2 regions of the Bacillus sp. C1 genome follow, and region 2 is predicted to be linked to the other one. Evidence: riboswitches for the same ligand, from Rfam matches in the RefSeq annotation. Region 2 holds a riboswitch; the other holds the start of a gene.

Region 1 (3,421 bases), on a different contig from region 2:
ATTCCCCAGCTAGTTGCTGAAGTACAACTTGAGAATCACCATGAAGCGTAACCGATTCATATTTGATTCCTAATTCTTCTAGTAGGTTCATTCCATATAATAACGCTGCATATTCCGCTTCATTATTATCATATATGCCTTCTATATAAGCATTCTGACGGATACGGTACATCTTCTGACCTTTTTTATAATACATACAAATACCAATTCCAGCCTCTTTCGTTTGCAGATCATATCCCCCATCAAAGTAAATACGAATATCTTGTGGTTCCTCTTCTATTTGTTTACCGAGCTTCTTCACCTCTTTTAACGTCCATTCCGCTCCCATCTCGTCATAAAATAATAGTTCTTTTACTCTTCCAGTTTTCTCAAAATCAATTGCAAATTGAAGTGCTTCTTCTATGTTCATATAATCTGTTGTTAACTCTGTTTGCAGACTCGACTTTGTTTTATATATCCAATGTATTTTATATTTCATACTAATTTCCCCTTATATAAGACTTCATATTTTTATTTTATTATATTTTACCAAGAGTCACAGTATTATATTCGAATTGAAATTCACAAGTGAAAATACAAAAAGAGCTGCTCTATATTACAAGCAGCTCTTTCTATACAATTTACATAAATCTCTGAAATTGCACTCGTTTATTAATCCAATACATAACAGGCATACCAATCGCCATTACGACAAATTCACCAGCTGCACATGTAAGCCATGTAAATAAAAATGGTAGATCAAATGCAAGATGAAGTTCAATCGCGATCATAAACATTGTAATTGTAAAAATAACTGTATTAAAAATCATCCGAGCCCAAACACCTTTAATAAAACGCATGGAAACAATAGTAGCAAGAAGTGCAAGAATAGATTGCCCTACTCCGAATACTAAATCATACGCAATCATAGGTGAGAAAAAGAGATTTGTTAAAAATACACCTAAGACAATTCCGTAAATTGATTTCTTATTAAATACAACGAGATGATTAAACATCTCTGAAATCCGAAATTGTACATTCGTAAAGCCAAATGGCTGAATAAGTGCAGAAACAGCAATATATAATGCTGCTAAAATACCATTACCAACTAATGTTTTTATATTCATGACAAAATCTCCTTAGTTTTTTTACGTGGGATGGTTTCGAACCACGTGATTCGTTTTTAAACAACAATTTTATATTGTACGCAATAGATAACCATTCGTCAATAGATCTTTCTTATCCACTACCTTTTTTTTAATGGACAACGTATAATAAAGAATATGAAAGATTTAGGAGGTTTCACTTCATGACAGCAACAATTCAAAATGAAAAAGTAATCGTTTCCATCTCTGAAAAAGGCGCAGAATTAGAGAGCCTTCGCTTAAAAGAAGACAACACAGAATATTTATGGCAAGGAGATCCTACATATTGGGGACGCCGCGCACCTATTTTATTCCCAATTGTCGGTAGATTAGTGGATAATACATATTATGTGGATGATAAACCATATTCATTAACACAACACGGTTTCGCGCGCGACCTTATATTTTCGGTAAAAGAACAAAGTGATACAAAAATTACATACGCTGTAACTAGTAATCACGAAACTTTACAAAAATATCCGTATGAATTTGAATTACTCGTTTCTTATGAGCTAGACGAGCAAAATATCCATGTTACTTATGAAGTTATCAATCCTACTTCAAAAGAAATGTTCTTCTCTATCGGAGCGCACCCAGGCTTCAATTGTCCTTTAATAGAAGGTGAATCATTTACAGACTACTATTTATCATTTAATGGCCCTGAACATTTAGAAACAAGCGTTTTACAAGGACCATTTCTTTCTAAAGAAAAACAACTAATTGTTGAAAATAAAGCAGAATTACCACTTACATATGATTTATTCAAAAATGATGCCCTTATTTTTGACAAAATGAATACAAACGAACTTTCCATTCGCTCTCATAAACATAATAAATTTGTAAAAGTAGCATTTGAAGGGTTCCCATTCGTTGGTGTTTGGACACCAGGAAACGATGCTCCTTTCTTATGTATCGAACCTTGGTATGGAATCGCTGATGAAGTTGAACCAGCAAAAGATTTCAAAGAGAAAAAGGGCGTGCAATCCTTACAAGCAAACGAAACATTCACATGCCGCTACACTATTACAATTGGATAAAGTATATTTTCATATTTCATCCCTCACCTTTACACTTTGGTGAGGGATTACTATCAGCTAGCGCTATAAAATAATGGAGGTTTTCAATTTTGATTGAAGTATATATTGATGGTGCATCAAAGGGGAATCCAGGCCCTTCTGGTGCTGGAGTTTTTATTAAAGGTGTAGAACCACCTGTACGATTATCACTACCACTCGGAATTATGTCTAATCATGAAGCTGAATACCATGCGTTACTCGCCGCCTTAAAGTATTGCACAGAACACAACTATAGCATTGTGTCTTTTCGTACAGATTCACAGCTTGTTGAACGCGCTGTAGAAAAAGAATATGCAAAAAACAAAACGTATGCACCACTTTTAGAAGAAGCAATCGCATACATAAAAAGATTTGACCTTTTCTTTATAAAGTGGATTCCAAGTAGTCAAAACAAAGTTGCTGATGAATTAGCAAGAAAAGCCATTTTACAAAATTAATGGGGGTTTTAGTTTGAAAAAAGGTTGGATTGCTCCTCTCGCTTTACTATTTGTCTCCTTTATTTGGGGAGCCACGTTTGTTGTCGTTCAAAATGCAATGGCATTTGTTGGACCATTTACATTCAATAGTGTTCGTTTTTTATTTGCTGGAATCATTTTATTATTTGTCCAGCTTCTATTCTCGAAAAAAACTGCAAAACAAGAAATTCAGCATAGTAGTATTGCCGGTTTAATCGTCGGATTTTTCTTATTTATCGGTTATCTATTACAAACATTCGGATTACTCTATACCACTTCTTCTAAAGCAGGATTTTTAACTGGACTTAGCATTGTTATGGTTCCCGTTCTTTCATTTATTTTTTTAAAACAAAGAGCTACACCTTTTATCATACTTGGCATTACTACTGCAACAGCAGGCCTTTATTTACTAACCGCTGGTGATTCTTTTCGATTAAATACTGGCGACCTACTTGTTCTCGGCTGTGCGATTGCCTTTGCGGCCCATATCCTCGTTAACGGCGTTTTTTCTAAAAAAATATCACCTTTATTATTAAGTACAACTCAAGTATTGTCTGTTGGCATTTTCTCTTCTATCTGTTCTTTTTTATTCGAGGATTGGGAGAAGTTGTTTTCAATCTCTTTATGGACGAATTCTGCTTTTTTATTTGCTTTACTTGCCACATCCGTATTCGCAACAGCAATCGCTTTTTTTATTCAAACAGCCGCGCAAAAACATACATCTCCAACGAGAGTTGCTATTATTTTTGCAATGGAACCTGTCTTT
Region 2 (3,421 bases):
ATCACCAGAGGAGCGTAAATCAGCGTGGCGTAACATTGAAAGAAAGTACCTACCACACCGAGATTACGAAAACAATGATTATTTAGAACGGGGTGGCTTCTGGCAACGCCAAGGGCATATTTATAGTTCGCCTTTCTATTATATTGATTATACATTGGCTCAAATTTGTGCACTGCAATTTTGGAAGCGAGCAAGAGACAATAGACAAGAGGCTTGGGAAGACTATGTGAACCTTTGTCAGCAGGGAGGAAGTAAATCTTTCCTAGATTTAGTAGAGGTAGCAAATTTAACATCACCATTTGTTGATGGATGTGTACAAAGTGTAATTAATGAGATTCAAGCGTGGTTACATGCAGTAGATGACACAAAATTGTAAAAATACCTCTCTATTTTTATGTATTTTGCAATCGACACATTCATAAAATAATGAGATAATATAAGAAAATTCAGATTTATTTGAAGGGGTGTTTCTAAATGAGAAACGCCTCTTTTTACCAAAAAAGAGGGGGGAGAATTATGCTTCAATCAAATACGAATGTTAGTTTGGAAAACGTATTGCAATCATTACAAATAACGAGAAACACACTATTATCAGAAATTGAGATGTTAAATGATACGGAAGTGAATGTAAAACCGCGTCGTGATAAATGGAGTATCATTCAAATTTTACATCACTTGCATCTAATTGAACAATCAGTTACTTCATCCCTTGTATACGCTTTGCAAAAAAAGGAGAGAAAAGTAGTTCCGCTCAAAGATCTCCAACTTACTCTTGATCGAACATATAAACGAGAGGCTCCTCAACAAATGCAACCAACAGAAACATTAATGAAAAAACAGCAAGGGATTCAATTACTTGAACATTCGCGTGCAGAATTGTTGCATACACTGCATAGTATTATAGATGAAAAGGAATTATTCGAAAATTCTTTAAAACACGCTGTGTTTCAGGAACTTAATCTATATCAATGGATTCAATTCCTTGATTTACATGAACAGCGTCATCTTACACAATTAAAAGAAGCAAAATATGCGATTTTGCAAAGATAAGAAAAATTTATTATTCATATGGAAATGATGTTTAATGATGAAAAGAAGCGAGATAGTAGTCAGCTCGCTTCTTTTTTTCGTTCTCTCTTTAAAGATTTAGAAAAAGAAGCTGGCGGAGATAAACCACTTATGCAATCCAGATTTGTCAGGAATAGTTGTCTGAAGAAGATAAAGAAAAGGGATTGATGCATATTTTTATCTCTTATTTTGGAATAATACATACAGAAAGTATACGAAGGAGTTGAAAATATGTCACACAAAAAGAAAGAGCAAGAGCGCAGCTGGAAGGCACGAAAAGAAAATCAAAAACCACATGGGAAAGTAAAAACGTTTGCAGAACTTGTGGATGAAACGGAAAAAACGTGATGAAATCTTCATCACGTTTTTTGTATGAGTAGGAAATTAACTTCATTATCAAAAACAGAAAAATCAGAAGTTTCCCCGTGAGATATACAGTATGTTACAATATGTGATGTCAATGAAAGAAGAAATTCCATGTATATCATGGGAGAGGTTCGTGAACTCCCTCTATAAAAAACTATTGAAACAACAATATCCTTAGGTATTGTTTTGTTTTTTTATTGTGACAGTTCAAGAACGTTCTTTCTTCTTATTCGTATTAGAGAAGGAGAATGAGTGAGATGAAAAAAGAAAAAGCAGTTGTTGTTTTTAGCGGTGGTCAAGATAGTACAACATGTTTATTTTGGGCAATGCAGCAGTTTGCAGAAGTAGAAGCGGTGACGTTTAATTATAACCAACGTCATAAGTTAGAAATTGATTGTGCAGCTGCTATTGCGAAAGAGCTAGGAATTAAACATACAGTACTTGATATGAGTTTATTAAATCAACTTGCTCCAAATGCGCTAACGAGAACGGATATGGAAATTACACATGAAGAAGGTGAATTGCCATCGACATTTGTAGAAGGACGGAATTTACTGTTCCTATCATTCGCAGCCGTGTTAGCAAAACAAGTTGGAGCACGTCATATTGTAACGGGTGTATGTGAAACAGATTTTAGCGGCTATCCTGATTGCCGTGATGTATTTGTAAAATCGTTAAACGTTACTTTAAACTTATCTATGGATTATCCATTTGTTATTCATACACCACTTATGTGGATTGATAAAGCAGACACATGGAAATTGTCAGATGAACTAGGTGCATTCGAGTTTGTTAGAGAAAAAACATTAACATGTTATAACGGAATAATCGGCGATGGCTGCGGTGAATGTCCAGCTTGTAAACTTCGTAAAGCAGGTTTAGATACGTATTTACAAGAACGCGAAGGGACGAATGTATAATGGAACAGAATTTTTTTGGATTTCGCATTGTAGAAAACTTACAAAAAGTGGACAAGGACATTCAGCGTGAACAACTGAAATATCATAATAAACGAGTGATGGTAAGTAAAGAATTTACATTTGATGCAGCACACCATTTGCACTGTTATGAAGGGAAATGTAAAAATTTACATGGTCACACGTATAAAGTTGTTTTTGGGATTAGTGGCTATGTAAATGAGATTGGACTTGCTATTGACTTTGGAGATATAAAAGAAATTTGGAAAAATGAAATAGAAATTTATTTAGATCATCGTTATTTAAATGAGACGTTACCAGCGATGAATACAACGGCTGAAAATATGGTCGTTTGGATTTATGAAAAGATGACTGAAGCACTTGCAAAAGAAGAACGCGTCCGTGAATATAAAGGAGCACGCGTTGAATTTGTTCGTCTATTTGAAACTCCAACAAGTTATGCGGAAGTAAGACGGGAGTGGATGATCGGTGAGTAAAATTCCTGTTTTGGAAATTTTCGGACCGACCATTCAAGGTGAAGGAATGGTTGTTGGACAAAAGACGATGTTCATTCGTACAGCAGGTTGTGACTATAGTTGTGCGTGGTGCGATTCTTCCTTTACATGGGATGGATCAGCGAAAGAGCAAATTCGGCAAATGACACCAGAAGAAATTTGGAATGAACTTGTTAAAATTGGTGGAGAAAACTTTTCGCACGTAACCATTTCAGGTGGGAATCCGGTGTTGCTAAAACATATGGCGGATTTTCTAAAGTTATTAAAAGAAAAGCAGATCCGTACAGCAATTGAGACGCAAGGAAGTAAATGGCAAGAATGGTTGCTTCATATTGATGAAATTACAATTTCGCCAAAGCCACCAAGTTCACAAATGAAAACAGATTTTATTATGTTAGATTCTGTTATTGAAAAATTAGTAGGAAAAGAGTTTAGTTTAAAAGTAGTCGTGTTTGATGATCGTGACTTTGAATATGCAATAAAGGTGCATGAACGTTATCCGTACGTACCATTTTTCTTACAAGTTGGGAATGATGATACAAAAACGGTAGATGA

Evidence for each region. A riboswitch is a leader RNA that binds a small molecule or an ion and turns the genes downstream of it on or off. The one in region 2 is predicted to bind preQ1.
Region 1: it holds a riboswitch for preQ1, as region 2 does, so the genes downstream of both, ACX5JI_RS12915 (QueT transporter family protein) here and queC (7-cyano-7-deazaguanine synthase QueC) in region 2, are expected to answer to the same signal.

What each region holds. Positions count from the first base shown of each region.
Region 1 is NZ_JBTMZT010000003.1:388,319-391,739, forward strand. Features, by position in the region: gene ACX5JI_RS12910 (ribonuclease H family protein) at 1-478, opposite strand, end outside; gene ACX5JI_RS12915 (QueT transporter family protein) at 621-1,106, opposite strand; PreQ1 riboswitch class I at 1,113-1,157, opposite strand; gene ACX5JI_RS12920 (aldose 1-epimerase family protein) at 1,289-2,161, shown strand; gene ACX5JI_RS12925 (reverse transcriptase-like protein) at 2,251-2,637, shown strand; gene ACX5JI_RS12930 (DMT family transporter) at 2,651-3,421, shown strand, end outside.
Region 2 is NZ_JBTMZT010000002.1:756,523-759,943, forward strand. Features, by position in the region: gene ACX5JI_RS10350 (M3 family oligoendopeptidase) at 1-376, shown strand, start outside; gene ACX5JI_RS10355 (DinB family protein) at 517-1,050, shown strand; gene ACX5JI_RS10360 (DUF6254 family protein) at 1,300-1,416, shown strand; PreQ1 riboswitch class I at 1,555-1,598, shown strand; gene queC (7-cyano-7-deazaguanine synthase QueC) at 1,692-2,354, shown strand; gene queD (6-carboxytetrahydropterin synthase QueD) at 2,354-2,848, shown strand; gene queE (7-carboxy-7-deazaguanine synthase QueE) at 2,841-3,421, shown strand, end outside.